One region of the Nonomuraea roseola genome, then DNA from elsewhere that is predicted to be linked to it. Evidence: predicted binding sites of a transcription regulator. Region 1 holds the regulator's gene; each other region holds the start of a gene.
The links. The regulator LexA, encoded in region 1, represses DNA repair genes until DNA is damaged. The targets are predictions, from matches to a motif close to TCGAACANNTGTTCGA.
Positions count from the first base shown of each region.

Region 1 (10,513 bases):
CAACGGCCAGCCGGTCGACCCCAGACGCCGCCAGGGCCTGCTCGGCGCCGACCTGGCGCTCCAGGAAGGCTCGTGGGTGGTCACCCGCATCCTGCCTGGCGAGTCCTCCGACCACGCCGCCCGCTCGCCGCTGCTCGCGCCGGGCGTGGCCGTCCGCCAGGGCGACGCCATCGTCGCCGTCGGCGGCCGTCCCGTGGACCCGGTGCGCGGCCCGCACCCCCTGCTCGCGGGCACGGCCGATCACCCCGTCGAGCTGACGATCAGGCCGGCCGCCGGCGGCGACACCCGCCGCGTGGTCGTGACGCCGCTGGCCGACGACACCGCGCTGCGCTACCACGACTGGGTGGAGGACCGTCGCGCCTACGTCAGGCAGGCGTCGGGCGGCAGGCTCGGCTACCTGCACGTGCCCGACATGGTCGCCAACGGCTGGGCGCAGTTCCACCGCGACCTGCGCACCGAGATGCCGCAGGAGGGGCTGATCGTGGACGTCAGGGGCAACGGCGGCGGCCACCTGTCCGAGCTGGTGCTGGAGAAGCTGTCGCGCAAGGTGACGGGGTGGGCGATCTCGCGAGGGTACGAGCCCATGCGCTACCCGGAGGACTCGCCGCGCGGGCCGATCGTCGCGCTCACCGACGAGTTCGCCGGCTCCGACGGCGACATCGTCAGCGCGGGGATCAAGAACCGCCGCATCGGTCCGCTCGTCGGGACCCGCACGTGGGGTGGCGTGATCGGCATCGACGGGCGCTACCAGCTGGTCGACGGCACCATCGTCACGCAGCCCCGCTACTCCTTCTGGCTGGAGGGACAGGGGTGGGGCGTCGAGAACTACGGCGTCGACCCTGACATCGAGGTGGTCATCACGCCGCAGGACAGGGTGGCGGGACGCGACCCGCAGCTGGAGAAGGCGGTGGAACTGGCGATGGCCGCCCTGAACGAACACCCGGCGGTCACCCCACCGGCCCTTCCCCCTGTGCCGTGACGACCCGGTCGCCCGTGACCGTCACCGGTGACGGGCGACCCGCCTCCATGGCGCGGTCATAGCAGGAGGCCGGCGGAGCGGGCTCGGTCCAGGCGGTCCAGCACCTCGGTGAGGATGGTCTCCGAGGTGGCGAAGTTGAGCCGGACGAAGCTCCCGCCTCCGGGCCCGAAGGCGGCGCCGTCGCTCACCAGGATCTTCGCCTCGCGCTCCAGCACCTCCGCCATGCCCGGACGCCCCAAGTCCAGCCACGCCAGGTAGGTGGCTTCGGGCGGCACGTATCCAGGCAGGCGCTCGGCGATCAGGCGCCGGTTGCGGTCGAGGACGGTCATGGTGTCGCGCAGCCATCCGTCGGCGTGCCGCCAGGCGGCGACCGTGGCCTCGACGCCGAAGACGTTGGCTCCGCCGTACAGGAAGGAGGGTTGCGCCCTGAGCGCCTCGCGCACCTGCGGAGGGCCCATGTGGGCCAGTGCGCAGCGGACGCCGCCCAGGTTGAAGGCCTTGGTGGCCGAGGTCAGCGTGATGGTGCGCTCGGGGAGGACCGAGGCGAAAGGGATGTGTCGACCCGGCGCGTAGACGAGGTCGGCGTGCACCTCGTCCGCGATGACGACCAGGTCGTGCCGCTCGGCCTGCTCGGCGAGCGCGACGAGCTCCGGCCTGCTGAAGACCTTGCCCGTGGGGTTGTGCGGGTTGACCAGGACGAGCGCGCGGCATCCGCTCAGATCGGACACCTCGGTGCGCAGGCGGCGGCCCATCTCCGCGATCGTGCCGAGGAACGGCGGGTAGGCGGGGGCGTGCATGGCGACGGTGTCGCCGGGTCCGGTGATGAGGTGGAGCATCACCTGGAGCGCCTGGTTGAGGTCGGAGAACGAGCGCACCCATGACGGCTCCGCGTCCCAGCCGTACGTGGCCAGCATCCGCTCGGCGAACGCCTCGGCCAGGGGGCCGGCGTGGGGCTCAGCGGCCCATGCGGGGTAGCCGAGATCGCCGCGGGCGCGCCGCTGAAGGGCTTCGACGATCTCGGGAGCGGTGGGGAAGTCCATGTCGGCGATCCAGCAGGCGATGACGTCCGGTCCGGCGCCGGCCCACTTGAGACCGTCCTTGGGGGGGCCTACGGATGGTTTCGTCCACCTGATCAGTGTCACCCACGACGCACGAATTGTCCGTTACGACCCGTCGAACCGCTTTCCGGCTTGCCCCATGTCACGGTCCGAGGAGACGATCAGGTCTTACTCGGTCATCCGTGAGGGTGGAGCAGCTGCGACGGAGGCACGGATATGCGCATCGATCCGGGTGGCGTGATCGGCTGGCTGTTCTCGATGGTGGTGCTCTTCCTGGTCATCTACGGGGCGATACGGCTGGCGCTCAAGCACGACAGGCGGAGCCGGATCCCCTCGCCTCGCGAGGTCGAGGACCGCAAACTCAGGGAGCGGGTCGCGGCCGAACGGGCGCGGCACGAGCGAGAAGCAGAGCAGCGGGCTGCTCGAGGTCGCGACGACGGGCTCAGCGGTTCCGCGGTCTGAGCGAGATCAGGACAGGTCCAGGCCCGCCAGCCGGGCCCTGCCGGCCAGCGTCGTCCGGTGGAAGAGACGTTCGCCTGGCTGCGGACCCGCCTCGCCGGGGTTCTCGCCGAAGCGGCGTTCAGCTTGGGGAAAGGTCTTCGGGAGGAGGAAGAGTCGCGCGCCACAGAGCGGTCTGACGGTTCCCGATGACCGGATGGACGAGGATGGCCCGGCCCGCTCTGGCGCGGGCCGGGCGCTCACGAGTTGGTCAGGTGCCGTCGATCAGGCGGACGGCGATGGCCGGGCTGAACTGGCCGGCGGGGACGTTCGGCGCGATGCCGCAGTTGCCGTCGGAGTCGCCGGGAATCTTCACCCACAGCAGCATCTCGGCTCCGCCGCCACCGCCGAGCTGGGTGGGAGTCCCGAGCTTGCGGCCCGCGGGGTTGCACCACTCGCCGTTGGAGCCGTTGCCGTTGCGGCTGGTGTCGATCACGAACCTGGCGCCGCCGCCGAGCGACGCGTTGACCGAGCTCGCGTAGGTGGCCGACTGGGCGGTCGTGTAGTAGTTGGAGACGTTCATCGAGAAGCCGCGGATGTTGCCGACGCCCGCGTTCTTCAGGCGGGTCGCCATCGTCCCCGCCGCGACCCAGCCGGCGTTGCCGCCGTCGAGGTAGGCCCACGCGTTGGTGGCCTTGTCGCGGAACTGCTGGGTGGCGTACACCAGCATGCGGTTACGGGCCTGGATGGCGGTATCGGTCATGCAGCCGAAGTCGCCGAGAGAGTCGGGCTCGATGACGACGATCGCGGGGCGGTTGCCGATCCCGGAAGCGAACGCGGAGATCCACGTCTTGTACGCCGACTCACTGCCCGCGCCGCCGCCCGAGTGGCCGCCACAGGCGTCGCGACCGGGGATGTTGTAGGCCACCAGGACCGGGAGCTTGTTCGCGGCGTCCGCGGCGGCCACGTGACGGGAGACCGCCGCGCCGACGTCGCCGCTCCAGTTGCCGAACCAGCGTGCCATCGGCTTGTCCGAGATCGACGACTTGATGCGCGCCGCCCTGGAGTCGCCCGCGTTGGCGCGCACCCAGATCGCCGGATTGGACTGGGGATCCACATAGAAGCCGTCGGTCATGGCGACCGGCCCTGAGCCCGGCTCCTCCGGCTTCGGCGTCGTCGTAGGCGACGTTGTGGGCGACGTCGTGGGGGAGGGAGAAGGCGACGGTGATGTCGATGACGTCTCGGTCAGCGAGACGTTGTCCAGGTAGAAGCTGAAGCCCGCGTTCTTGCCCAGCTGGAACGACACCTGGCCGCCCGACGTGCTCAGGCTTGAGGTGAACGGGAAGCTGAAACGCTTGCTCGTCGTGGTGAGCGAGATCGTCTTGGTCAGGGTGTTGGTGTACGGGGAGTTCGCGAGCTGGACTGTGGTGACCGCGGTGACCGGAGCGGAGGCCGAGGCGTCGAACGACAGCTTGTAGGCCTTGCCGCTGGTCAGCTTGATGTCGTTATGGCCGATCATGGCGTCCCACGGGTTGGCGGTGCCGCCCGGAACGTTGACGCGCAGACGCTCCGCGTCCAGGGCCATCGTGGTGTTGGCGGACTTCCACCAGGGAGCGGTGCCGCTGCCGAAGGTGCCGTTGACCACGAGTTCGGGAGCCGCGGCGGCGGAGACGGCGGCTGTCACCGACAGCACGGTCACCGTCGAGGCGGTGACCGCCATCAGGCGGGCTAACAATCGCACGAAATGCGTCCCTTCTGGATTCCAACATCATGTCGGTGATCAAATATCACAGGATTTAACCGCTTTCGTGACCTTTTGTGGAATGCCGATGTCCGCCGAGGGGCTCGCGCAGGAACCGCTGGGCTCGCTAGAGGAGTGGGCGCGTCTCCGCCATGCGCCGCGCCGTACGGGAGCACCGCCAGGCTGCTCGACCGGAGGAGTGCAGGCCCCGGCGGCCTTCGCAGGATGCCAACGCACCAGCCGAGTTCGGAGGCGCTCCTGGGCTCGGCTTCAGGGGGCGTGCCATTCAATTGGCTTGGGGTGGCCAGCTCACTTCTGGTGTCAGTACGGCCAGGTCGTCTCCACGACCCTTCCCCAGTTCCTCTCGCTAGAGAGCGTGCCCTTCCGACGAGCCGGGAGGAATCGTAGGGGTCGCTGCCGCCTCGAGAGTCGAGTGAGAGGGCCGCTCGATCGGCAGCCCCCGCCGGAGGACCGATCGAGCGACCCAAGACTGCGCGCTCCGATGCCGCGAGCGATGAGGGGTGGTGCCATGCGCTCGCCCCGTCAGGCCGCGAGGTGCGACACGCTCCACGGCCTCGCGACCAGGGCGGTGGACGATGTCTCGCTCGCCGTCGACGAGGGCGAGATCTTCGGTGTCCTCTCGGCTCGTGCCGCACCCGATGACGACCGTGAGACGGACTCCCACGCCAGCCGTTGACCGGCCGTGAGACGGACTCCCACGCCAGGTATTGACCGACCGTGAGGTGGACACGCATGTCAGCCCGCAAGATCCTGCGTGAGCATCAACCTCACCGTTGCCCAAACCGCCGTCTCGAGGGGCGGCATCGCCCAGCGCTCGGCATCGTCCAGCGATCCGCGTCCGCGATGCTCCGAGTGCGCCAGGCATGCGCCCGACGCCGTTCGAACAGCCCAAGATCGCAGAACACACAGGCACCTTCGAGCAGGCCACGTTCGCTGCCTCATGCGCCGTTGGATCAGACCGCGTTCGCGCGACACCGCAGGCACAGTTCGATCAGTGCGAGCCTGTCGGGCGCTCAGGCATCGTTCGAACAGATTGCGCTCGCTGCCTCATGCGTCGTTCGATCAGACCGCGTTCGCACGACGCTCAGGCGCGTCAGAGGCGCGCGACATGAACCCCAAGCCGTGCGATCGGCCGTCGGTCCGGCATGGCGATCTAGCAACCCGACCTCGCGCGATACTCGAGCATCGCGCTACTCGAGCACGAGGTTCGCGCGATATTCGGACAATAGAAAAGCGCCCGAGCCCGGACAGCCAGGCAACCTGGCCCGGCGATCGAATGGCCGATAGTTCACGACCTCGCGATCGAGGAGCCGTGCGACACCCACGCCTCACGGCCGTCTCGAACGGCTGAAAGTCGTGGGCTTGGAGAGCTTGCGGCATGCATCACGGGCCGCTCGATCGGCCGTCTCCCAGCAGAGGCCGATCGAGCGGTGGAGAGCCCCGCGGCTAGAGGCGGCGGAGGACCGCGACGACCTTGCCCAGGACGCTGGCCTCGTCGCCGGGGATCGGGTCGTAGTTGGAGTTGTGCGGGACCAGCCAGACATGGCCGTCCTTGCGCTTGAACGTCTTCACCGTCGCCTCGCCATCGATCATGGCCGCCACGATGTCGCCGCTCTCGGCAACCGGCTGCTGCCGTACGACCACCCAGTCACCGTCGGCGATGGCCGCCTCGATCATCGAGTCGCCGGTGACCTGGAGAAGGAAGAGGGTGCCCTCGCCGACCAGCTGCTTGGGCAGCGCGAAGACGTCCTCGACGCTCTCCTCAGCCAAGATCGGACCACCGGCCGCGATGCGCCCGACCAGCGGAACATAGGCCGCGGTCGGCCTGTTCACCGGCGCTTCGTCCTCGCTGCCGTCGGGGTCGACCCACAGCACCGGCTCGCCGGGCAGCCTCACCTCAAGAGCGCGGGGCCGGTGTGGATCACGCCTCAGATAGCCCTTGCGCTGCAACGCCGTCAGCTGGTGCGAGACGCTGGACGTGCTCGTCAGCTGCACAGCCTCGCCGATCTCGCGCATGGACGGCGGGTAACCCCGCTGCTGCACCGAGTCGCGGATCACCTCAAGGATCTTGCGTTGCCTGGGCGTCAGGCCCAGGGAGTCGCGACGGCGGACCGCAAGGTCGCTGACGCCGTTGTCGTCACTCCGCTCGCTCATGCTCTCCTCCTCGCCCGGCGGCCCACCTCATCGGCGCGCCTTCCGGTCCGTGGTCTTCATGTCGCACACAGCGACCGTACCGCCGATTGAGATCAACTTCAAACATTTGTTCGAGTCTTCCTCGAAATCGACGGCGACGTGGTGTACAACATCGTACGGGAGTTCGATCGACACCGTGTTCGATTCGCCGATCTTTATTGGGCCTTTTACTGAGGCCACAACGGTGCGGGAGGTCAGTTATGCGAGCGACCACAACCACGGAATCCACCACCGACGACGTCGAGAGGCTCACTCTCATCGCCGACATCGTCCTGGCAGAAGCCCGAGGAGCAGGGGGCGCCTCCGGCACGACACGCACCGACAGCGGTCCGCGGCGACTCGACGCCGGTGTTCATGGCACGCGCGCCGCGTCGGGCGCACGCCCCGTCCGCGGCCGACGCCGCCGTCCAGGCGGGCCCACCCTCGTGCTGGTGCCGTCGCCGCGCCCGGAAACCGAACGCGTCACGCAGGCACTCTCGAAAGGTGCGACGCGTCTCCCTGCAAGGGGGAAGGGCGGCGACTCGGCGCGACGAGGGCCGACCGAGACCGATGACGACCTGGCGGCCCGGCGTTCCGGCGCGGCGGCGAGGGTCAGGAACGCGGGGGCGAGCGGCGGCAAGAGGGCGGCCGAGTCGAGGGGCCGAGGGGTGATGCGGCTGGTTCGCTCTGAGGATGCCCAGGCAGTCCGGCAGTTCGGGGCGGAGGAGGGTGAGGGTGCCCGGCGCGGCGGGGCGCGGGATCGGAGGTCGAAGGGTGGGGGCACCCGGCGAGGAGTGGCCAGGGAGCGGGCGTTGCAGGGTGAGGATGCCCGGCGAACGGTGCCACAGGATCGGGCCGAGAAGGGCGAGGGTGCCGGGCGTGGCGGGGCGCGGGATCGGAGGTTGCAGGGTGGGGGCGCCCGGCGAGGGGTGGCACAGGGTCGGGCCGAGAAGGGCGAGGGTGCCGGGCGTGGAGTGGCCCGGGAGCGGGTGTTGCAGGGTGAGGGTGCCCGGCGAGGGGTGGCACAGGATCGGGCGGAGAAGGGTGAGGGTGCCCGGCGGGGGTGGTGGGAGGGCCGGCCGCGGAACGGCGCGGGCGCCTGGAGGGGCGGTGCGGACGGTCCTGGGATGGCGGGGACGTCCAGGAGGCGCCGGACCGCGCGGCGAAAGGGCGGCCAGGTTGCTCGGGCCACGGGCGCTCCCGAGCAAGGAGTGGCGGGGCGCGGTACCGAGGTGTTCGGGAGGGAGCGGGACACGCGGGCAGGCGCGGCAGAGTCAGGGCCGCCGCGTCAACCGCACTGGTACCCGCGCCCGCGGGCCGATGGGCCGAGGGCGCCGGTGCGGTTGACGCGGCGGGGGCGAGCGGCGCTCGTGGTCGTGATGGCGGCGCTGGCGCTGGCCGGGATGTGGGCCGGCACCCGGGCAGGGAGCCTCGACCGGGCTGCTGACGCCGTGCCCACCCGTGCGGACCTGCCCGGTGTGGTCGATCATGGAAACGCGCCCCGGAACCCGCTGGATCCCGCTTCTGGCTGAGCACGGTCGGCCACCACCTCCGCCAGGCCGTGGCGGGCGCCGTCATCGATGGGTCGTAAGGCGGGGAGCGCCACGGGGTGAGGGGCCGCAGGGGCGCGTGCGGGTGCCGCCTAGCGCGGGTCGGGGTTGATGCCGCTGCGCGACTCGAAGGAGCGCTGAGCCTCGCCGAACCGGTCGGCGAAGCTCGGCCCCGCCCCTACGCGCAGGTTCTCCAGCATCGTCGCCTTCGCCGTCGCCGCCGCCTTCTCCGCCGCGTGGACCGCGGCGACCACCGCGTCGCCGAGTGTCACTCCATCGAGACGTCGCTTGCTCACCACGCTGATGTCGAGTGCGACGAGGTTGCCCACGGCGTCGACGGTGGCGACGACGCCGTCGTGATCAGCCGTACCCGTGTACTGCTGCGTACTCCAGGCCGACACGGCGGCGTCGGCCTCGCCGGAGTCCTTCGACAGGAGTTCGGTCAGCCTGCGCAGTTCATCCAGCTCATCCATGGTCTGTCTCCCGCAGAACGGCGTCGAAGTACTGGTCGAGGGGGTCGTGGCCCGGGTCGGGATCGATCTGCCCGCCGTTCAGGGCGCTCATCGCGACGCCGAGGTTGTCGGCCATGATCTCCCGCGCCGCGCCGATCGCCTCCAGTACGGCCCGCGCGATCACGACATGGTCGAGGTCGCGCATGGACCGCCCGTCGATGCGCACCTCGAGCAGGCGTCCTGCGCCCGAGACCGTGGCGACCACCCGTTCGGCGGAGTCGGTCCCCGTCACCTTCTGCTCGTCCAGCTGACGCAGCGTTCCCGCGACCGCGTCGACCCACCCCTCGACCTGGCGAAGCAGTCCGCGAACGTCGCCCTCCCCGCCCGCGCCCATGGCGTCGCCGTACGTCATGAGTTCCCTCCGGAGCTCTGGTTGTTCTGGGTGACGGGCTTCCAGAAGTCGGGGTTGCTCACCCTGGGCGTGACCGTCAGGTCGCGCGCGCCGCGCTCCGGGTTGCCTCCGTTGTAGAACGCACCCGCGAGGTCGGTGAGCTTGAGCTCCAGGTCGTTCAGGTCGCCCTCGTACTTGTTGAACACGTCGGAGAACTGTGAGACCTGGTTGCCGAGGGCGGTGACGAAGACGCCGGCCTGAGCCACCATGGCGACCCGGCCGAGTGGAGTGGCGGCCAATGGTGTGGCCGCCTTGAAGACCGGCCCGTAGGTCTTCCACAGAACCAGCATCGACAGGTCGTATTCCAGCACCTCCTTGTACTGGCCGTGCATGGTGCCGCTCGCGTCCTTGGCGATGGCGCCGAGCTGATCGAACATGCCGATCAGCTTGAACCGGAGATACTGCTGCAACGCCCCGACGGCGTAGCCGTTCCAGTACGGCGAGACGTCGCTGAAGAAGCCGAGCCACACGTCCCAGGCGCTGCCCTTGAGATAGCCCAGCATCTGCTTCCAGTCGTCGCGGCGGAAGACGAAGATCGCAGGATTGCCCATGTTGAGCACGGCGAACACCATCAGCACCTTCACGAACAGGCCGAAGCCGCTCAGGAGCAGCCCGGTGCTGATCGGCGAATGGTGGGCCTTGATCTGGGCGATCGCGCTTCGGAAGAACCCGGGATCGACCCGGACCGGAGCGGTCGGGCGAGGGGCGGCGGCGCCGCCACCCGGCTTGTAAACGTTTTCAGTAGGCTTGAAAGTATTCGCCGGCACGGTGCCCGCCGGGCGGAAGGCGCTGGTCGCGTTCTTGGGCGGGTCGCCGGATGGGGTGGACATTGTGCGACCTCTCAGCGGTTGATCTTGTCGATGGCGGCCTTGCTCAACGCCTCGGCGCTTCGATAGTTGACGGCCGCGTCGGCGACCTTCTTGCTGTCGGTTTCGAGCACCGCCTGAAGGATCCTCGCGCAGTCGGCCCAGGTGTCACTGATGGAGTTGAACCGGTTGTAGTACAGGAGCCCGATCAGGGGCAGGCCGGCGCCCGGAACGAGGTTCCAGCCTTCGAACCTGGGGGTGATCGCCCTGATGTCGGAGACATTCTGGGCGCAGCTGTACATCAGGTCGGCGAACTTCATGAGCCGTTCGGTGGAGAACGTGACGACGCTCTCTCCGGGTGGGACGGGCTCGGGGCGGAGCGGATCCGGACGGGGTTGGTCAGAGGTGGGGCGAAGGCTCTGGTAGCTGCAGAGGCCGGGCACACAGGGCGGGGTGTGCGGGCACGGGGCCTCGTCGGCGGGTCCGCTCGAGGTGGCGGCGGCCGGCGAAGGGCTGGGCGTTCCGGAGCCACTGGGGGAGGGGTTCGCGGACGGATCCGGAGGTGTCGGGCTTGAGGGGAGGTCGGACACTCGGTACACCTTCCAGTGATTCGGCAGATGCGGCGTCCGGAACGCACCAGGTGGCGGGGCTGGTGCTTCTTGCTGCCGGTGCGGTCGAAAAGATCACGCACAATCTAGGGGAAGAGTGTTGCGAGCGTCCACGAATCCACATTTATGCCGGAATGCCGGTGATCTAGTGGAATCAGCATCAGGGTGAACTCTCGCGTTCAATGCCCCGTCTCACGTCACCCATCCTCGAGGGGTGATGTCGGTCATGGGCGGCAC
Region 1 is NZ_BAAAXC010000015.1:3,954-14,466, reverse strand. Features, by position in the region: gene ABFX55_RS23015 (S41 family peptidase) at 1-979, shown strand, start outside; gene ABFX55_RS23010 (MalY/PatB family protein) at 1,036-2,019, opposite strand; gene ABFX55_RS23005 (hypothetical protein) at 2,254-2,499, shown strand; gene ABFX55_RS23000 (glycoside hydrolase family 6 protein) at 2,747-4,216, opposite strand; gene ABFX55_RS22995 (hypothetical protein) at 4,746-4,913, shown strand; gene lexA (transcriptional repressor LexA) at 5,684-6,391, opposite strand; gene ABFX55_RS22985 (YbaB/EbfC family nucleoid-associated protein) at 8,052-8,432, opposite strand; gene ABFX55_RS22980 (YbaB/EbfC family nucleoid-associated protein) at 8,425-8,823, opposite strand; gene ABFX55_RS22975 (hypothetical protein) at 8,820-9,692, opposite strand; gene ABFX55_RS22970 (hypothetical protein) at 9,704-9,988, opposite strand.

Region 2 (10,513 bases), on a different contig from region 1:
GAAATCGACAACAACTGGGCCGACGAGGTGCCGGAGAAGCCGGAGATCCCGCAGCCGAACTTCCTGCAGCGTCGCGAGGCCGCCTTCCGCGCCTACTACGAGAACATGCCGCTGCGCCGTACCTCCATTCCCCGTGGCATCGACATGCAGCTCTACCGGCGGATCCGGTGGGGGCGGATGGCGACCTTCCACATGCTCGACACCCGTCAGTACCGCGACGACCAGGGCTGCGGCGACGGTTACAGGGACTGCCCCGCGGCGGTCGACCCCGCGCGCTCGATCACCGGCGCCGAGCAGGAGGCGTGGCTGCTGGACGGCTTCCGTCACTCGCGGGCGCAGTGGGACATCATCGGCCAGCAGGTCTTCTTCGCTCAGCGTGACAACAACGCGGGCCCGGTGAAGGTCACCAGCCAGGACGCGTGGGACGGCTACGTCGCCTCCCGCCAGCGCATCACCCAGGGCTGGATCGACGCGGGCGTGCGCAACCCCGTCGTGCTGACCGGCGACGTGCACGCCCACTGGGCCAGCGACCTGAAGCTGAACTACGACGACCCGACGGGGCCCTCGGTCGGCTCCGAGCTGGTGGCCACCTCGATCAGCACCGGCGGGAACGGCGCGGACTCCGACCCCGCCAAGCACGCGTTCCTGAAGATCAACCCGCACCTGAAGTTCTACAACAACCAGCGGGGCTACGTCCTGACGAAGATCGAGAAGGAGCTGATGACGGCCGACTTCAGGGTCGTCCCCCAGGTGCAGACGCCGGGAGCCGCGGTGCACACCAAGGCCACCTTCGTCGTGGAGGACAGGGTGCCCGGCGTCCAGCAGACCTATCTCAGGCCCCTCGACCCGTCGCTCAGGTCCCTGCCCGACATCACCGCCGAGGAGACCGTCCGCCTGGAGACCGAGCGTCCTTGACGCCCATCCCGACTCAGCGGAGGCGGCGCTCTCTCGGAGGGCGCCGCCTTCCTTCCACGCCGTTCTCGGCTCGCTGGAACACGGCCCCCGCAGGATGACCGAGCTGGCGGAGGAGCACGCCGTCCGGCTGCCCACCATGACGGTCCAGATCAACCGCCTCGAGGACCCGGGCCTGGTCGCCAGGGGAAGCGACCCCGCCGACGCCAGGGTCAGGACCGTCGAGCTCACCGAGGAGGGCCGCGCCCGCCAGCGCGCCGTCCGCGAGGCCTGGGTCGCCTTCATCGCCCGCGAGCTCGACGCCCTCACCGACGACGAGTGAGCGGCCCTCGCCGCCGCCCTGCCCGCGCTGAACCATCTGCGCTCCCTGGCACGCGTGGATGTGGACCACACCTTCCAGGAAGTGGTTGCATAACGGTTCATGCTGGATCAAGCCGTCATCACGGTGATGACCTGGAACGTGTGCACCGGCACCAACGCCGCCTGCGAGCTGTACCGCAGAAGCCCGCAGGAACTGGCGTGGCACATCAGCGACCATCTCCTCGGCGACCCCGACGTGATCTTCCTGCAGGAGTTCTGCACCGGCGCCACCGGCACGCTCGAGCAGTGGCTCGAATGGCGGACCGGAAGGAGCTGGACCGTCAGGTCATGGGGTTTGACGACGGCGCAGGGCAGGTCGTACGACTGCCATCCCGACACAAACGGCCGCCCGCGCGGCGCGCAGAGCGTCACGGTCGCGGTCGCCGACCACGCGGCCGCCTTCGAGACCGTGCCGCTGACCTCCCCGCCCTGGTTCGCCAGGCGCGCCGCGCTGTGCGCGACGATCCCCGCCGTCAAGGTGCGGGCCTGCGGCACCCACCTGTCGTCCGGCATGGCCAACGACGACGCCCAGCGCGGCGCGCCGTACCGGCACAAGCAGGTCAGGCAGCTGATGGCGGCCGCGCCGAAGGCGGGCCACACCAGCGTCTTCGGCGGTGATCTGAACCTCACGCCCGGCAGGGTCGCCGCCTACGGCTCCTACGACGAGTGCGATCCGCGCATGCGGTGGACCTACGTGAAGAAGCGCAAGATCGACTACCTCTTCGCGCCGAAGGGCCGCGTGCTGAGGTGCTGGGTCGGCAGGGAAGCCAGGGGCTCCGACCACCTGCCGATGGCGGTCAGGGTGGCCCTGTAGGAAGAGCACGGGCCGCCCTGGTGTTGAATCTAGGCGAAACCCGGACCACGAAGGAAGGACGACCGTGCCCAAGATCGGTGTACTCGCGCTCCAGGGAGACGTGCGCGAGCACGTCCACATGCTGGAGGAGGCGGGCGCGCAGGCCACGGCCGTGCGCAGGCCCGCCGAGCTCGACGCCGTGGAGGGACTGGTCATCCCCGGCGGGGAGTCCACCACGATATGGAAGCTCGCCGAGATCTTCGACATGCTCGAGCCGCTGCGCATGCGGATCAAGGACGGCATGCCCGCCTACGGCTCCTGCGCGGGCATGATCATGCTGGCCGACCGCATCCAGGACGGCATCGACGGGCAGCAGACGATCGGCGGCATCGACATGGTGGTCAGGCGCAACGCCTTCGGTCGGCAGGTCGACTCCTTCGAGTCCGATCTGTCCTTCGCCGGCGCTGATGTGCATGCCGTCTTCATCCGCGCCCCCTGGGTGGAATCGGTGGGTTCCGAGGTCGAAGTTCTGGCCACCGCGCCCCCGGGCGATAGGATCGTCGCGGTCCGCCAGGGACCGCTGCTCGCGACATCGTTCCACCCCGAGCTGACCGGGGACACTCGCGTGCACGAATACTTCGTAAACATGGTGAGGGAGCTCTAGGTAATGTCCGGCCACTCCAAATGGGCGACGACGAAGCACAAGAAGGCCGCACTCGACGCCAAGCGCGGCAAGCTGTTCGCGAAGCTCATCAAGAACATCGAGGTGGCGGCCAGGACCGGTGGCCCTGATCCGGATGCCAACCCCACCCTCTTCGACGCCATCTTCAAGGCGAAGAAGAACTCCGTGCCCAACGACAACATCGAGCGGGCCCGCAAGCGCGGCGGCGGCCTCGAGGCCGGCGGCGCCGACTGGCAGACCATCATGTACGAGGGCTACGCCCCCGGCGGCGTCGCTGTGCTCATCGAGTGCCTCACCGACAACCGCAACCGCGCCGCCTCCGAGGTGCGCGTCGCCCTGACCCGCAACGGCGGCTCGCTGGCCGACCCCGGCTCGGTGTCGTACATGTTCAACCGCAAGGGCGTCGTGATCGTGCCCAAGAACGGGCTGTCCGAGGACGACGTGCTGGTCGCGGTGCTCGAGGCGGGCGCCGAGGAGGTCAACGACCTGGGCGAGTCGTTCGAGGTCGTCTCCGAGGCCGGCGACCTGGTGCCGGTGCGCAAGGCGCTGCAGGAGGCGGGCATCGACTACGACTCGGCCGAGTCGAGCTTCCTGCCGACCATGAACGTCCCGCTCGACGAGGACGGCGCGCGCAAGGTCTTCAGGCTCATCGACGCGCTCGAGGACAGCGACGACGTGCAGAACGTCTTCGCCAACTTCGACGTCTCCGACGAGGTCATGGAGAAGCTCGACGCCTGATCGGCACCCGCTCAGCCGACGACCGGTCCGCCGCCACGCGGGCCGGTCTTCTCGTTCGCGCCGGCGGAGCCCGCGGACGGAAACCGAAAGGCGCGCGATCCTGCGGCCGTTGTAGGTTGTCGGCTTGTGGAGATTCGTGATCTGACGTCCGACGACCTAGAAGCCGTCCTCGACACCCGCGTCCGCTCCTTCGGCCCGCTCGACGGCGACCCCGAGAGCTGGTTCGCCCTCGCGAGGGCGGCGCTCGAGCAGGGGCGCTTCCTCGGCGTCTTCGACGGCTCCAGGCTGGCCGCCGCCGCCAGGCTGCCCGGGTTCACCCAGTGGTGGCGCGGCAGGCCGCAGCCCATGGCGGGCGTCGCGGGCGTCGTCGTCAACCCCGAGGACAGGGGGCGCGGCGTCGGCAGGCAGCTCATGCGCGCCGTCCTTGCCAGGGCGGCCGAGCTGGGGGAGGCCGTCTCGGCGCTCTATCCGGCCACCACCCAGATCTACCGCTCGCTCGGCTGGGAGCACGCGGGCGCCGAGAACGCCGTCACGCTGTCGCCAGAGGCGCTGCGCACCATCAGGCCAACCGAGCCCGTCAAGATCCGCAGGATGGGCCCCGACGACGCCGCCGAGGTCATCGCCATCCTGGGCCGCGTCCACGCCGCCAACCGCGCCAGCGGCCCCATCTGCTGGGACGAGAGCTCGTGGCGGCGCTTCCTCGGCGCCAAGGACGACTTCCTCTACCTGGCCGACGACGGCTTCGTCGCCTATAGCTGGGAAGACGGCGACATCTCGGTCGACAACCTGGTCGCAGGCTCCGAGGCGACCGCCCGCGCCCTGTGGTCGCTGGTCGGCACCTCCTCCTCGATCGCCACGAAGGTCTCGGCCGTCGTCGCTCCCGACGACCCCGTGCTGTGGCTGCTTCGCGAGCGCGCCAAGGAGGAGCTCAAGCAGATCAGATGGATGTTCAGGATCGTGGACGTGGCCGACGCCGTCGCCAGGCGCGGCTTCCCCTCGGTGCTCTCCGCCGACGCGCTGATCACGGTGGACGATCCCGAGCGGCCCGCCAACACCGGCACGTGGCGGCTGGAGGTCTCCGGCGGTTCGGGTACGGCGGGCGCGGCCGAGGGGGAGGGGGCGCGCTTCACCGTCAACGGACTGTCGGCGCTGTACGCGGGGGTCCCGGTCTCGACGCTGCGCCTGTCCGGCATGCTCTCCGGCACCGACGAGTTCGACGAGGCGCTGGCCGCGGCGTTCGCGGGCCCCGCCCACATGATCGACTACTTCTGACCGTGACGCCCTGCCCCGCTCGCCTGCCGGGGCGTGTTCGCCGTGCGGGCCCCGCCCAACCAGGGTAGAGTTCCCTGCCGAACAGATGTTCGGCGAACGGGAGGGCGGCCGTGCGGGTGTTGGGTGTCGACCCAGGGCTTACCAGGTGCGGCATCGGGGCCGTCGAGGGCCGGCCGGGGGCTCCGCTCAAGCTCGTCGCGGTCGGCGTGGTCCGCACCTCGGCCGACGACGAGCTCGGCGCCAGGCTGGTCGGCATCGAGCGGGGCATCGAGCAGTGGCTCGACGAGGTGCGGCCCGACGCGGTCGCCGTCGAGAGGGTCTTCGCCCAGCACAACGTCCGCACCGTGATGGGCACCGCCCAGGCGGCGGGCATCGCCCTGCTGTGCGCCTCCCGCCGCGGGCTGCCCGTCGCGCTGCACACGCCGTCGGAGGTCAAGGCGGCCATCACCGGCAGCGGCACCGCCGACAAGAAGCAGATCGGCACCATGGTCACCAGGCTGCTGCGGCTGGCCGAGATGCCCAAGCCGGCCGACGCGGCCGACGCTCTCGCGCTCGCCATCTGTCACGTGTGGCGGGGCGGCAGCCAGAACCGGCTGGCGGAGGCGCTGGCCAAGGCATCGAGAGGACGTGCGTCGTGATCGCGTCGGTTTCCGGGGTCGTGGCGGCCATCGCGCCCGACTCCGCCGTGATCGAGGTAGGCGGCGTGGGCGTGCTGGTGCACTGCACACCCGGCACGCTGGCCACCCTGCGAGTGGGCGAGCACGGAAGGCTCGCGACCTCCCTGATCGTCAGGGAGGAGTCGCTGACCCTCTACGGCTTCGCGACCGACGACGAGCGCACGGTCTTCGGGCTGGTCCAGACGGCCAGCGGGGTGGGCCCGAAGCTGGCGCTCGCCATGCTGGCCGTCCATACTCCCAACTCGCTGAGGGTCGCCGTCGCCTCCGCCGACCTCAAGGCGCTGACCAGGATCCCCGGCATCGGCCAGAAGGGCGCGCAGCGCATCGTGCTGGAGCTGAAGGACAAGCTCGGCACGCCGGAGGAGGCGGTCAACGCCGCCCTCAACGGTCACGCGGCCAAGCCACTGTGGCGCGATCAGGTGCACTCGGGCCTGGTCGGGCTCGGCTACTCCACCAGAGACGCCGACGAGGCGATCGCGCTGGTGGAGCCGCAGGCCGACGCCGAGGTGGTGGCGGGCAGGGAGCCGCAGGTCGCCGTGCTGCTCAAGGCGGCGCTGCGGGTGCTGAGCATCCGATGAGCCAGGGGCTTGCACGCGGGGCCTGGCGAGAGAGGGTAGGAGCGTGAGCATCGAGCGAGACCTGGTGTCGCCTGACGCCGAGGGCGACGAGCTGCAGATCGAGGCGGCCCTGCGGCCCAAGCGCCTGGCCGACTTCATCGGGCAGGGGCGGGTGCGCGAGCAGCTCTCGCTGGTCCTGGAGAGCGCGCTCAGGCGCAACAGGCCGCCCGACCACGTGCTGATGAGCGGCTCGCCGGGGCTCGGGAAGACCACGCTCGCCATGATCGTCGCAGCCGAGCTCGGCGCCCCGCTGCGCATCACCTCCGGGCCCGCGCTCGAGCGGGCGGGCGACCTGGCGGCGATCCTGTCGACCCTCACCGAGGGCGAGGTGCTGTTCATCGACGAGATCCACCGGATGGCCCGCCCCGCCGAGGAGATGCTCTACCTCGCCATGGAGGACTTCAGGGTCGACATCATCGTCGGCAAGGGGCCGGGCGCGACCGCGATCCCGCTGGAGATCGCCCCCTTCACCCTGGTGGGCGCCACGACCAGGGCGGGCCTGCTGCCCGCGCCGCTGCGCGACAGGTTCGGCTTCACCGCCCACATGGACTTCTACGAGGTCGCCGAGCTCGAGCAGGTGCTGCGGCGCTCCTCCAGGCTGCTCGGCCTCTCGCTGCCCGACGAGGGCGCCCACGAGATCGCCAGGCGCTCGCGCGGAACGCCCCGTATCGCCAACAGGCTGCTGCGCAGGGTGCGCGACTTCTCCGACGTCCGCTCCGACGGCGTCATCACCCGCGACATCGCCTCGGCCGCGCTCAACCTCTACGAGGTCGACGCCGAGGGGCTCGACCGGCTCGACAGGGCGGTGCTCGGGGTGCTGCTGCGCAAGTTCGGCGGCGGGCCCGTCGGCCTGTCGACGCTGGCCGTCGCCGTGGGGGAGGAGCCCGAGACGGTGGAGGTGGTGGCCGAGCCCTTCCTGGTGCGCCAGGGTCTGCTCGCCCGCACTCCGCGCGGGCGGGTGGCGACCTCGGCCGCCTGGCTTCACCTGGGGCTGACCCCGCCGCCCGACGCCCCGTTCTGATCCCCGGCGGCAAGCCCGCCGAGCGCCACCCCGGTCACCGGCGGGCGCCCGTCCAGGGAGACGCTCACCGGGCTCACCGCTGACCCGCCGTCACGGCGCGGTCCGCACACGCTCTCGAAAGGGCGGTCACAGAACGGTTGCAAGCGTTGCAAATTGGGAACTTCCCCGCGCGCCGAAACGCTGCCTCGTTGCCGGGTTTCGCAACAACCGCCTACACTCCGTGGCTTGGCTGGCTGTGTAAGCTGACGGGCTGAGCGGCGCGGCCCTCGACGCAACGTATGGAATTTCCGGCTCGAAGCCGGTGTCATCATCTTGTATAGAAGATGGAAGGTCGCCCTCGTGAACTCAACGCTCATGAACATCCTGCCGCTCATCCTGTTGGTGGTGGTGTTCTACTTCCTGCTCATCAGGCCGCAGCGCAAGCGGCAGCAGGAGGCGCTCCAGATGCAGAACTCGCTCGCGCCTGGCGCCCGCGTCATGACCACCACCGGCCTGTTCGCCACCGTGGTCGCCATTGACAACGAGGATGTCATCCTGGAGGTCTCTCCTGGGGTCGAGACCCGCTGGGTGAAGGCCGCCATCGGCCGCGTCGTCACCCCGGTCGACGACAAGATCGCCGCGACGGCGGTCCCGGAGACGAACGACGAAGCCGACGAGACGGTGGACCGCAACGGCGATCAGGGCACCAACACCAACAAGTCCTGACTAGTCTTGCGACCGACCCCTACCTGAAAGAAACGACGACCAGTGGCCCGACCGACCAGCGGCCAGAGCAAGCCGGGGCGCACGCTCCTGGTGCTCCTGGCGCTCATTCTCGCCATGGGCGGGGCGATGTTCCTGCAGCCGGCGTTCACGCCGAAGCTCGGACTCGACCTCGCAGGTGGTACGACGGCGACCCTCTCGCCGGTCACCCCGAATGGCACTCCCCCCTCCGAGGAGAGCCTCAACCTCGCCGTCAACATCATCCGTGAGCGGGTGAACGGCACCGGAATCTCCGACGCAGAGGTCGCCAAGTCCGGCGACAACATCGTCATCTCGGTGCCGGGGGCCGGCAAGGACGAGGTCATCAAGCTGGTCGGCACCACGGCGGAGCTCCGCTTCCGTCAGGTCCTGGCCGCCGAGGCGGCCCAGCCGCAGCCGAGCACCATGCCCACGCAGGCGCCCACCCCCACCACCGGGTCGAGCGGACAGCCGTCGGGCTCACCCTCCGCAGCGCCGAGCGTTCAGCCGTCGGCCAAGGCCCCCGCGCCGAGCGCCTCCCCGACGGGCAAGGCCCTGTCGTCCGCTCTGACCTCGCCCAACCCCGCCCCTTCGGCGACCACGCGGGGCCAGTCGGAGCAGAAGGCGAACGACCCCAAGGCCAACGACGCCAAGGGCAACGACGCCAAGGGGAACGACCCGAAGGGCAATGACCCCAAGGCCACGCCCTCGGCGACGCCCAGCGCCCAGCCGAGCGGCGACCCCGCCGCCGACCCGAGTCTCGCGGGCATCGACCCGGCGCTGATCAAGCAGTTCAACGAGCTCGACTGCGCCAAGAACAGCGGCCAGGGCGTCCAGGACGACCCGTCCAAGCCGTACGTCACCTGCGACCAGGACGGCACCGCCAAGTACATCCTCGACAAGGCTGAGGTCGTCGGCGCCGACATCGACACCGCCAGCGCGGGTGTCCAGCAGACCACGGGCCAGTGGGTCGTCCAGCTGAACTTCAAGAGCGCGGGCGCCTCGGCGTGGTCGGCCCTGACCACCAAGGCCTACCAGGCGCAGGCTCCGCGCAACATGGTCGCCGTCGTCCTCGACGGCGTCGTCATCACCGCGCCGAACATCAACGAGCCGATCCCCGGCGGTCGCGCCGAGATCAGCGGCAGCTTCACCCAGGAGAGCGCCACCAAGCTGGCCGACCAGCTGAAGTACGGCGCGCTCCCGCTGAAGTTCGTGCGCAGCTCCATCGACACGATCTCCTCGACGCTGGGCAACGACCAGCTCATGGGCGGTCTCATCTCCGGCGCCATCGGCCTCGGCCTGGTGGTCCTGTACTCCCTGCTCTACTACCGCGGTCTCGGTCTCGTCGCGGTGCTGAGCCTGGTGGTGGCCTCGATCATCACCTACGAGGCGGTCGTGCTGCTGGGCACGTACGCGGGCTTCGGCCTCTCGCTGCCGCACATCATCGGCCTGGTGGTGTCGATCGGCATCACGGCCGACTCCTTCATCGTCTACTTCGAACGCATCAGAGACGAGATGAAGGAGGGCAGGCGCACCCTGCGCGCCGCCGTCGAGGTCGCCTGGGTGCGAGCCAGGCGGACGATCCTGATCGCCGACGCGGTCATGTTCATCGCCGCCATCGTGCTCTACTTCCTCGCGGTCGGCGGTGTGGCGGGCTTCGCCTTCGCGATGGGCCTCACCACGCTGATCGACGTGCTGGTGGTGTTCATGTTCACCAAGCCGTTCATCGCGCTGCTGGCGAGGATGAAGTTCTTCGCCAAGGGTCACAAGCTCTCCGGTCTCGACGCCGAGCGCATGGGGCCGGACACTGTCCGTACGACCACCCCGCAGGAGGCCTGACATGGGACTCGGGCGTCGCCTCTACCGTGGCGAGATCGACGTCGACTTCGTCGGCCGCCGGAAGCTGTGGTACAGCCTTTCGGCCTTCCTGCTCCTCTTCTCCATCGCCGGTCTGGTGTTCAGCGCCGCCACCAACGGCAGCCCGCTGAACCTGGGCGTGGAGTTCAAGGGCGGCTCGGTGTTCGCCTTCGCCGCGCCGAAGGCCACCATCGAGCAGGTCCGCGAGACCATGACCGACGCGGGCGTGCACCAGCCGATCGTCCAGCAGGCCGGCAGCGGCTGGCGGGTCACCACCGAAACTCTTAACGAGGCCAACCTCACCAAGGTGCAGCAGTCGGTCGCCACGGAGCTCGGCGTCGACTCCAAGCAGATCTCGATCACCTCGATCGGGGCCTCGTGGGGTGGTGAGGTCGCCAACAAGGCCTGGATCGGCCTCGGCGTGTTCATGCTCGCGATCATTCTGTATCTGAGCATGGCCTTCGAGCCGAAGATGGCGCTGGCGGCGATCGTCGCGCTGATCCACGACCTGGTGATCACGGCCGGCATCTACGCCTGGTCGGGCTTCGAGGTCACCCCCGCGACGCTGCTGGGCTTCCTCACGATCCTCGGCTACTCGCTGTACGACGCAGTCGTCGTCTTCGACATGATCAAGGAGGTCACCGCCAAGCTCGGCACGACCTCCAAGAAGACGTACACGATGGCCGCCAACGACGCGCTCAACCACACGCTGATCAGGTCGCTGAACACCTCGCTCGTCGCCATCCTCCCGGTGGCCGCGATCCTGTTCATCGGCACGACGGTGCTGGGCGCGGGCACGCTGAAGGACCTGTCACTGGCGCTGTTCGTCGGCATGCTGGTCGGCACGTACTCCTCGCTGTGCGT
Region 2 is NZ_BAAAXC010000012.1:891,415-901,927, forward strand. Features, by position in the region: gene ABFX55_RS16365 (alkaline phosphatase D family protein) at 1-915, shown strand, start outside; gene ABFX55_RS16370 (MarR family winged helix-turn-helix transcriptional regulator) at 830-1,234, shown strand; gene ABFX55_RS16375 (endonuclease/exonuclease/phosphatase family protein) at 1,334-2,086, shown strand; gene pdxT (pyridoxal 5'-phosphate synthase glutaminase subunit PdxT) at 2,205-2,729, shown strand; gene ABFX55_RS16385 (YebC/PmpR family DNA-binding transcriptional regulator) at 2,733-3,485, shown strand; gene ABFX55_RS16390 (GNAT family N-acetyltransferase) at 3,612-4,757, shown strand; gene ruvC (crossover junction endodeoxyribonuclease RuvC) at 4,868-5,395, shown strand; gene ruvA (Holliday junction branch migration protein RuvA) at 5,392-6,012, shown strand; gene ruvB (Holliday junction branch migration DNA helicase RuvB) at 6,056-7,072, shown strand; gene yajC (preprotein translocase subunit YajC) at 7,412-7,777, shown strand; gene secD (protein translocase subunit SecD) at 7,820-9,631, shown strand; gene secF (protein translocase subunit SecF) at 9,633-10,513, shown strand, end outside.
Region 2: the regulator LexA is predicted to act here: its motif matches at 4,835-4,850, upstream of ruvC (crossover junction endodeoxyribonuclease RuvC).

Region 3 (10,513 bases), 5.0 Mb from region 1:
AAGGGGAGGGAGCACGGCCGATGACGTTCGTCGTGGTCACGGGAGGGCCGGGAGCGGGCAAGAGCACACTCATCGACGGGCTGGAGGCGGCGGGCTTCCGCCGTACGGAGGAGGCCGGCCGCGCGATCATCCAGGACCAGGTCGCGATCGGCGGCCCCGCGCTGCCCTGGCTCGACCCCGCCCTGTTCGCCGAGGTGATGCTCCAGTGGGAGCTGCGCTCGCACCGCGCGGCCCAGGACGAGGAGGGGCCCGTCTTCTTCGACAGGGGAGTGCCCGACGTCGTGGGCTACCTGCGTCTGGAGGGGCGGCCGGTCCCCGCGCACGTCGACGCCGCTGCGAAGAGCTTCCGCTACCACCACGAGGTCTTCGTCGCGCCCCCGTGGCCGGAGATCTTCGAGAACGACGCCGAGCGCAGGCAGACGCTCGAGGAGGCCTCCCTGACCTACGACCGGGTCACGGAGGCGTACCTCGACTACGGCTACTCGCTGGTCGAGCTGCCCCGCCTCGCCGTACGGGAGCGGGTCGGATTCGTGCTCAGACACCTGCGGAGAGCTTGAGCAGCACGATCCCGCCGATGATCGCGGCGAAGGACACCAGCTTGGCGGCGGTGATCCGCTCCTTGTAGATCAGCGCGCCGAGGAGCACGGTGCCGATGGAGCCGACGCCGGTCCAGATGGTGTAGCCGACGCCCACGTCGAGTGTCCTGAGCGCCAGGCTGAGGGTGAAGATCCCGCCGGCCGCCGCCATCAGTGTGAAGACGGACGGCCACAGCCGGGTGAAGCCCTGTGTGGCGTTGGTGCCGAGCGCGAAGGCGACCTCGAAGACGATCGCGATGGAGAGATAGATCCAGGCCATGACAGTCACTCCTCAGGCGGTGGTGGAGGGGGAGAGGCGGTCGGCAAGCTTGAGGCCGAGGACCCCGCCGATGATCAGAAGGAAGGCCAGCACCTTCCACGCGCTCAGCGACTCACCGAAGATCACGGTGCCGAACACGACGGTGCCGACCGAGCCGATGCCCGTCCAGACGGTGTAGCCGACACCCACGTCGAGTGTCCTGAGCGCCAGGCTGAGGAAGAAGATGCCGCCCGCCGCGGCGGCCACGGTGAGCAGGGAGGGGCCGAGCCGGGTGAAGCCCTCGGTGGCGTTGGTGCCCAGGGCGAAGACCACCTCGAAGACGGCGGCGATAAGAAGGTAGGTCCATGCTTGAGTTCTTGTATGCACATACATATTCTGTGCATACACATAGAATGGATGTCAACACGGGAGGGGAGACAGATGGCGACGCTCGACGACGACATGTGGGTCGGAGTGGTACGGCTGCACGCCAGAGTGGAGCACGAACTGGCCGCGGCCCTGCAGCGGCACGGCCTCGGCCTGTCGGAGTATCGCGCGCTGTGCCACCTGTCGACGGCCAGGAGCGGCGAGCTGCGCATGCAGGAGCTGGCCGACCTGCTCGGGCTCAACCAGAGCTCCGTCACCCGCCTGGTCGGACGGCTGGAGGCCGCCGGGCTCACCCGCCGCGACCTGTGCGCCAACGACCGCCGTGGCGTCTACACCGTCATCACCGAGGCGGGGAGGGAGCGGAAGGACGGGGCGAGCGACCTCTACGAGCAGACGCTCACCGCAGCCCTCGACCGCGCCGCCTCCGACGGCCTCACGGCCACGGTGTCCGCACTGCGAGGGTCATTCGCCGTCGGCTAGGACCGCCGCGACCGCGCGTACCGTCCCTTCGAGGTCGTCGGCCGTGCCGTGGCCGCCCGGCGACCACAGGAAGACCCACGCCGACGTCGACGGCGTCGCGAAAATGATCGTCTGCCGGCCCGTGCGCGGATGCCAGACCCACAGCACGGGATCGTCTCCACCGACCATGCGCCCGACGAGCGCGTGGGCGGGGAGCAGCTCGGCGAGCGCCTCCAGTTGGGTACGCCGCTGCCCGGTGTAGGTGCTCGTCACGTCGCCGCCTCTCGACCTTTTCCTAAGGATCTCCCCAGCTCAGCGGCCATGGCAACACGCCCGGCGTAATGTCAGGGAATGTCTTGCGACTCGGCGTGTTCGGGGCGCCATCGAACAGCCGTTCGGCTACTATGAAGCTCGCCGAACCGCTTCCTGCACGGCTCGGCGGAAAATTGTCGGTCCCACCGCGTAGCTTTCACTCGACCGACCAGACACGACCCTCCAGGGGAGTTCCCATGGCTATCAACGACCGCGAGAAGGCCCTTGAGACTGCCCTCGCACAGATCGAGCGGCAGTTCGGCAAGGGCTCCGTCATGCGCCTCGGCGATGACGTCAGGGCTCCCATCGAGGTGACGCCGACCGGCTCGATCGCACTCGATGTCGCGCTCGGCATCGGCGGCTTCCCCAGGGGCCGCATCATCGAGGTCTACGGTCCCGAGTCCAGTGGTAAGACCACGGTCGCGCTGCACGCGGTGGCCAACGCGCAGCGGGCGGGCGGCATCGCGGCGTTCATCGACGCCGAGCACGCCCTCGACCCCGAATACGCCAAGAAGCTCGGCGTCGACACCGACGCCCTGCTCGTCTCCCAGCCCGACACCGGTGAGCAGGCGCTCGAGATCGCCGACATGCTGATCCGCTCGGGCGCCGTCGACATCATCGTCATCGACTCGGTCGCGGCCCTGGTGCCCAAGGCCGAGATCGAGGGCGAGATGGGCGACAGCCACGTCGGTCTCCAGGCCCGCCTGATGTCCCAGGCGCTGCGCAAGGTCGCCGGTGCGCTCAACAACACCGGCACCACGGCCATCTTCATCAACCAGCTGCGCGAGAAGATCGGCGTCATGTTCGGCTCGCCCGAGACCACGACCGGTGGTAAGGCGCTGAAGTTCTACGCCTCGGTCCGCCTCGACATCCGCCGCATCGAGACGCTGAAGGACGGCACGGAGGCGGTCGGCAACCGCACCCGCGTCAAGGTCGTCAAGAACAAGATGGCGCCGCCCTTCCGCGTCGCCGACTTCGACATCCTCTACGGCGTGGGCATCTCCCGCGAGGGCGGCCTCATCGACATGGGTGTGGAGCACGGCTTCGTCCGCAAGTCCGGTGCCTGGTACACCTACGAGGGCGACCAGCTCGGCCAGGGCAAGGAGAACGCGCGCAACTTCCTGCGCAACCACCCCGACGTGGCCAACGAGATCGAGAAGAAGATCAAGGAGAAGCTGGGTGTGGGGCCGCGTGTCGACGCCCCCGCCGAGGCTCCCGCGGCCCCGGCCGCTCCTCCGGTCGCCGCCGCGCCCTCCGGCCGTGGTTCCAAGGCCGCCGCCACGCCCAAGCCCGGTGACGTCTGATCCGGTCTGAGGCATGAGCATGTCGCCGGCCCCCGCCCACCGCCCGAACCCCGCCGCCCCCCAGAGGGACGGCGGGCCCACCGCCAACGACCACGATCAGGCCGAGCACCCGACCCCGGAACGGCACGGTGTCTGACGTGAGAGCGGAAGCGAACGACGAGGGCAGGGGCACGGCCGACATGACGCCCGAGCCCGACGTCAGCGGGGCAGCGACCGGCACGGCGAGCGATGGCCCGGCTGCTGACCGCCCGGCACCCGGCGCCCGTGCGGAGGCGGCTCGCGCGGCGAGTGGTAAGGCCGGGAGTTCGGACGGCGCATCGGGTCGACCCGGTGGCGGAGCGGACGGCCCATCGGCTCAGATCGGTCTGGGCGAGGGCGCGGACGGCGCATCGGATACCCCCGTGTGGGGTGAGGAAGGCGCAGCGGCTACCCGAAGCTGGGGGCAGGACGTCACACGAGCCGACAACGGCTGGACCGCCAACGACCCGTCGACCGCAGAGGGCTGGACCACCGACAACCCGGCGACTCGGGACGGCTGGAGCACCAACGACTCGGCGCCCCAGAGCGGCTGGGGTTCGAACGCGCCCCCCGGTGGCTGGGGTTCGAACGACACGACGCCTCAGGACGGTTGGGGTTCGCAGGACTCGTCGGCCCGGGAGAGCTGGGGCCTGGGCGGCGGGTCGGCCGATGACGGCAGCGGCTCGCCAGACAACACCTGGAGTGGGGACCGCTCGGCTGCCGGCGTGTGGAGTTCGGGCGGATGGGGCCCTGGCGGCGACGAGGCGGGCACGGACGCTTGGTCCAGCGTCCCTGACGGCGTCGCCGACCTCGCCCGCCCAACCCGAGCCCGCAAGAGCCGCCGGGCGTCACGGGACACGGAGGACGACGGCCCGATCTGGCGCTTCGAACCAACCGGCCGTTCCCCATGGTCTACGAAGGCCACGAAAAGCGACCACGACCCTGACCCTCGGGAGAACACCGAACCTCGCAGGCCGGGGGCAGACAGCGGTCATTCGCAGGCACCCGACGCCCTCCTGACTGCCGCCGAGGGCCGGCTTCCCGACGACCCCCGGCCTCCAACCGGTCACCGAGAGAGCCCAGCCGCTGAACTTGGGCGTGATGCCGAGCTTCGGGGTCGTGAGACCGAAGGCGCTGGACGCGGGATCGACCGTCGGGGGAACCAGAGCGGCGGGCATGGACGCGAAGCCGACGACCATCCGGGGGCGTCCCGCGACTGGGGCGCGTGGCCGGACGTCACCCGGCGCACGACCCGTCCGAAGCGCAAGGTGCGTGAGCGGGCTGCGGGGGTGGAGGGCGAGTGGGCCATCCCTGAGGGAGGCCTCGGCTCGGGCGACGATGGCGGTCGGTCACACGGCTGGCTGGACTCCGGTGACGACGGCGGCGGGCCGTACTCGGGGCTGGCTTCCGGCGATGACGGCGACCGCCCGCAGCGCGGCCTGGCCTCCGGTGACGACGGGTCGACCCCCCGCCGTCGCCCGCGCAGAGCCACTCGCCGCGCCAACACCTCCCCTCGAGACGTCGGCGACCCCTTCGACTCGACTGGAGAGCCCCCTGAATGGGCGCGGGATCACGCTGCCCCGACCGGCCGGTCAGCCGATCCCCGGGGGAGCTCTTGGGCTGCTCCAAGCGGTCAGTCGGCTGACCAAGCCCAGGGCTATGCGGGCGCTTCGACCGACCAGCCGTCCGATCATTCCCAGGGCTATTCTGCGGCTCCGAGCGGTCAGTGGGCTGGCCGGGCTCAGGGTTATGTGGCCGCTTCGACCGATCAGCCGTCCGATCACTTCCAGGGCTATTCGGCGGCTCCGAGTGGTCGGTCGGGTGACCGGGCTCAGGGTTATGTAGGCGCTTCGGCCGACCAGCCGTCCGAATCCTCCCAGGACCATCCGGCCGCTTCGACCGATTCGCCGGGTGACGGCTTCGAGGGCTATTCGGCTGCTGCGGACGGCCGGCCGCGTGACGGCTTCCGGGGTTATTCGGCTGCCTCGGAGCGCCAGCCCGAAGACGACTCCCGTCACTACGAGGACGCCGCTCCCACGATGGGGCTGTTCAGTGATGGCCCGGGAGGCTACGGGGGTCGTGAGGGCGGTGCGGGTTCGGAGACTGAGGGGCCGCGTGAAGGGCGGCGCTCGGGTGGGCGGCGCGGTGGCGGTGGCGCGCGCCGGGGCTCGTCGAGGAGGCGTTCCGGCGGGCCGGAGGGGCCCGATGAGGGCTCAGGGGCTGCCTCGGGTCCTCCGGCGAATCCCGAATCGGTCGCGAGGGCGATCTGTCTGAGGCTGCTCACCATGGGGCCCAAGACCAGGGCGCAGCTCGCCGAGGCGTTGCGGAAGCGCGAGGTGCCCGACGAGGCCGCCGACGCCGTACTCGATCGGTTCACGGAGTTGGGCCTGATCAACGACGAGGCGTTCGCCGAGGCGTGGGTGGACTCACGGCACCACGGGCGAGGGCTGGCCCGGCGGGCGCTGGCGGCCGAGCTGCGGCACAGGGGGGTCGACAGCGACACGGTCAACGAGGCCGTGGAGCGGGTTGACTCCGACCAGGAGGCGGACACCGCCCGCAGGCTGGTGGAGCGCAAGCTGGCCTCGACGCGAGGGCTCGACGCGCAGGTCCGTACTCGACGGCTGGCGGGGATGCTGGCACGCAAGGGGTATGGCGCGGGGCTGGCCTATCGGGTGGTTCGCGAGGCGCTGGAGAGCGAAGGCGTCGAGATCGAGGACGACTTCCCGTAACGCCGGGATGACCTTGTCGGGCTCCTCTCCTCTGCACGTGTCCGAGCGGCGTCTCTTGAAATCTCCCCACGCCTGCCTTCGGTCGGCACGCCTGCCTTCGGTGGCAGTGTTGGGGCTGCGGTCGGGAGGCTTGCTCTGCGGGTCGTCTCGTCTGTGCTGCGGGTAGGCAGGCCTGCTCTGCGGTTGATGCGCCTGCCTTCTCGGTGGTCCCCAACCTGCTGTGCGGTCGCCCCGTCTGCTCTGCGGTTGGTGCGCCTGCTCCCCGTGGTCCCATCTGCGGTGGCATGTCTGCGCTGCGCGGTTGGTGCGCTTGCCTGGTCGGTCGTCCCGTCTGTGCTGCGGTTGGCATGCGTGCTCTGCGGTGGCGCGCCTGCGTCGCGGTTGGGATGCCTGCGTCGCGGGTCGGCATGTCTGCGTTGCGGGTCGGCATGTCTGCGTTGCGGGTCGGTATGCCTGTGCTGCCGGGCGGGATCGGCTACGCCTCCGGCTGCCAGGGCGGGATCGGTTACGCGTCCGGTGGCCCGAGGCCGTTGCCCGCAGGGGTGGGACGTCTGTGGGGCCTCGGAAACTCTTCAGGCGGGTGCCGGCATGGGGCGTCAGGACCGAGTTAGCTGGGTAAATGAGGGCATGTCGGCTATATCCGGCAAGATCGTACGGTTTGTGTTCGATTCGACGGTAGGGCGCGCTTGACAGCACGTCTTTGCTTGCCCGTTACCTCTTCGACGCATAACCTCGACGGCAGTGAGGAGTTACTCCGCGCAGTGCGGATTGCCATACCGGTGAACTACGGACGAGCGAGCTCGATTGACCCAGGGAAGGCAAGGTGCCGGCTGTTCAGTCGGTGCCGCGTCTGCCTTGGCTTGATATTTGTCCTGGTGGCAACACCGTTGGGGCGATCTGTGCTGTGCGCGTGACCCCTCCTGGAGCGTTTGGGCACATCTATGACGCGAGGAGGGCGGGGCGCACATGGAGACGCCTGTCGTGGTGCTGGCGGTGGCAGTGCTCCTGCTGGCATGCGTGATGATCGTCGCGTTTGTCATACTTCTGCGCCGAACCGCCGCGCTGGCTTCGCCACCCGTCTCCAAACCGTCGCCCGATCAGTTGGCCGAGGTGCACAGCGAGCTGGAGGAGGCGCGGCGCGAAGCCGTACTGATCAGGGACAAGGCGCAGTCCGACGCCGGTGAGATCGTGCGCAGGTCGGAGATGGCCGCTGAGAGTGCCGCGCAGATGCGTAAGGAGGTCGAAGAGGAGAGCCGCATCCTCAAGAACGAGCTCAAGGAGTTGCGCTCCGACCTCGAACGCAGGGAGAGCCGTCTGGCCGAGCGGGAGCAGCGCCTCGACGAGGAGGCGCGCAGGCAGGTCGAACGCGCCAGGAAGCTGGCCGAGACCGAGACGGAGCTGGCCGACAGGCGCGAGGAGCTGCTGCAGGTCGAGGGTGAGCGCAGGGCGATCCTCGAACGGGTGGCGGGGCTGACCTCCGAGCAGGCCAAGAGCGAGCTGGTCAGGGAGATCGAGAACCAGGCCAAGCGTGAGGCGGCGCTGATCGTCAGGGAGATCGAGGGCGACGCCCGCAAGGAGGGCGAGAAGCGGGCCACCAAGATCGTGACGCTGGCCGTGCAGCGCATCGCGGCGGAGCAGACAGCCGAGTCCGTGGTGAGCGTCCTGCACCTGCCGGGTGACGAGATGAAGGGCCGGATCATCGGCCGTGAGGGGCGCAACATCAGGGCGTTCGAGTCGACGACCGGGGTCAACCTGATCATCGATGACACGCCCGAGGCGGTGCTGCTGTCGTGTTTCGATCCGGTGCGGAGGGAGACGGCGCGGCTCACGCTGGAGAAGCTCGTACTGGACGGGCGCATCCACCCGCAGCGCATCGAGGAGGCCTACGACCGCAGCCGCGCCGAGGTGCAGGACCTGTGCGCGAGGGCGGGCGAGGACGCGCTGGTGGAGCTCGGCATCACGGACATGCACCCGGAGCTGACGCTGCTGCTCGGACAGTTGAGGTATCGCACCTCCTACGGGCAGAACGTGCTGAAGCACCTCATCGAGTCCGCGCACATCGCCGGGATCATGGCGGCGGAGCTCCGCATGAGCCAGTCGCTGATGAAGCGGTGCGCGCTGCTGCACGACATCGGCAAGGCGCTGACGCACGAGGTCGAGGGCAGCCACGCACTGATCGGCGCGGAGATCGCCAGGCGGTACGGCGAGCACGAGGACGTCGTGCACGCGATCGAGGCGCACCACAACGAGGTCGAGGTGCGCACGGTGGAGGCCGTGCTCACCCAGGCGGCCGACGCGATCAGCGGCTCCAGGCCGGGCGCCCGCCGTGAGTCGCTCGAGGCGTACGTGAAGAGGCTGGAGCGACTCGAGGAGATCGCCACCTCCTACGAGGGCGTGGAGAAGGTGTTCGCCATGCAGGCGGGGCGCGAGATCCGCGTCATGGTGAAGCCGGACGCCATCGACGACATCCAGGCGCAGGTGATCGCCCGTGACGTGGCCAAGCAGGTGGAGGAGGAGCTCACCTATCCCGGCCAGATCCGCATCACCGTCGTCCGCGAGTCGCGCGCGACGGAGTTCGCCCGCTAGATCCCCTTTCATCCCGTACGGCACAGCCCAGAAGAGGCCACCGCGGTCACCGGTGACCGCCCGTCGCGCCACGCGTCCTCCAGCGGGACTCCGCTTCCCGCCGCTACGTCGAAACCCTCGAAGAGGGCAGCGGCTCAGTACATGCCGAAGACCTGCTGGTAGAAGGCCAGCTCGGCGGCCAGGGCAGCGGTGCGCGTCTCCATGCGGCGAAAGCCGTGCGACTCGCCCTCGAACGACAGGTACGTGCACGCCACCCCGCGCTCCGACAGTGCGTCGGCGAACGCCGACGACTGCGAAGGCGGCACCACGGGGTCGTCCAGCCCCTGGAGCAGCAGCATCGGGCAGGTCACGCCGTCGGCCAGCGCGAGAGGCTCGCGGCTCGCGTAGAGGGCGGGGTCCTCGGGGCCGACCAGCCACTCGGTGTAGCGCGACTCGAAGTCGTGGGTGGCGGCGTTGAGCGCGGCGAGCGCGCTGACCCCGTAGTAGGACACCCCTCCGGCGAACACGGAGGACCTGCAGCAGGCGGCCATCACCGTCCAGCCGCCCGCGCTGCCGCCCCTGACCGCGATGCGCGCAGGGTCGGCCAGGCCCTCGGCGGCCAGCCATTCGGCGGCGGCGACGGTGTCCTCGACGTCGACGACGCCCCACTGGCCGCGCAGCCTGTCGCGGTAGGCCCTGCCGTAGCCGGTGGAGCCTCCGTAGTTGACGTCGATCACCCCGATGCCGCGCGAGGTGAAGAACGCCTTCTCCAGGTCGAGCGCGGAGTTGCTGTGCCCGGTGGGCCCGCCGTGCACGAACACCACGTAAGGGGTGGGCCCCTCGGCCGTGGCCTCGGGGTTGGCGGGCCGGTAGAGGAACGCGTGGACGTGCCGTCCGAACTCGCTGAGGAACTCCACGGGCTCGGCGGAGGGCAGGTAGGCCACGTCGGGCAGTTCACCGATGTCGCGCCGCAGCCCCTCCACCCTGCCGGTCACCGTGTCGAGCCTGGCGATCGAGCGGGGGATCGCCGCGCCGTACGCGACTCCGACCAGGGTGGCGCCGTCGGCGGACAGGGCAGGGTCCCACCCTGAGTACGGCACGTCGAGGTCGCGCAGCTCGCCCGTCTCGGGGTCGAGGATGCCCAGGCGCAGGTCGCCCTGGCCGTGCAGAACCGCGAGCCGTCCGTCGGCCAGCACGAGGTACGGCCTGCCGCCCAGCTGCCACAGCGGCCAGGCGAACTCCTCCTCGGCGGGGTGGAGCGCCTGGGAGGAGGTGCCGTAGATGCCGATCTGGTAGAGGTTCCACCAGCCCGACCAGTCGGAGACCACGTAGAGGTGGCTGTCGTCCTTCCATTGCGGCGCCAGAACCGACTCGGTGGAGCCTCCCTTGACGGTCCAGGAGTTGCCGTCGGCCAGGCGGGTGACGCGCAGCTCGGTGCCGTTCCACGGCATGCGCGGGTGGTTCCAGCAGATGTAGGCCAGGTGCAGGCCGTCGGGGGAGAGGGTGGGGAAGGCGTAGAAGTCGCTGCCGGTCACCAGTTCACGTGGTTCGCCCCCTTCGAGGGGGACCGAGACGATGGAGCGGGTGACCTTGCCGTCGTGGCGTTCGCGCACGCACCACAGGTGGCCTTCACCCAGGTGCAGGTCGGCGTAGCGGGAGCCGTCGTCGGGGGTGAGCGGTGTGGGCTCACCCGAGGTGGCGAGATAGAGGCGCTGGTCGTCGAAGTTGACGAAGACCACGCCACGGGGAGTGACGAGGTAGGGCTGCCCGCCGTACTCGTGGACCCTGGAGCGGGCGTTCCACGGGGCGGGCAGCAGCGAGGTGCGGGTGCCGTCGGCGGCCCTGTGCACGATGGTGGTGCGGCCGCCCTCGTCGGGCCGGTCCTCGGTCCACCAGACCTCGTCA
Region 3 is NZ_BAAAXC010000015.1:4,956,429-4,966,941, forward strand. Features, by position in the region: gene ABFX55_RS46875 (AAA family ATPase) at 21-557, shown strand; gene ABFX55_RS46880 (DMT family transporter) at 535-855, opposite strand; gene ABFX55_RS46885 (DMT family transporter) at 868-1,221, opposite strand; gene ABFX55_RS46890 (MarR family winged helix-turn-helix transcriptional regulator) at 1,276-1,701, shown strand; gene ABFX55_RS46895 (hypothetical protein) at 1,684-1,953, opposite strand; gene recA (recombinase RecA) at 2,190-3,296, shown strand; gene ABFX55_RS46905 (hypothetical protein) at 3,310-3,432, shown strand; gene recX (recombination regulator RecX) at 5,354-6,043, shown strand; gene rny (ribonuclease Y) at 7,010-8,629, shown strand; gene ABFX55_RS46920 (S9 family peptidase) at 8,764-10,513, opposite strand, start outside.
Region 3: the regulator LexA is predicted to act here: its motif matches at 2,064-2,079, upstream of recA (recombinase RecA).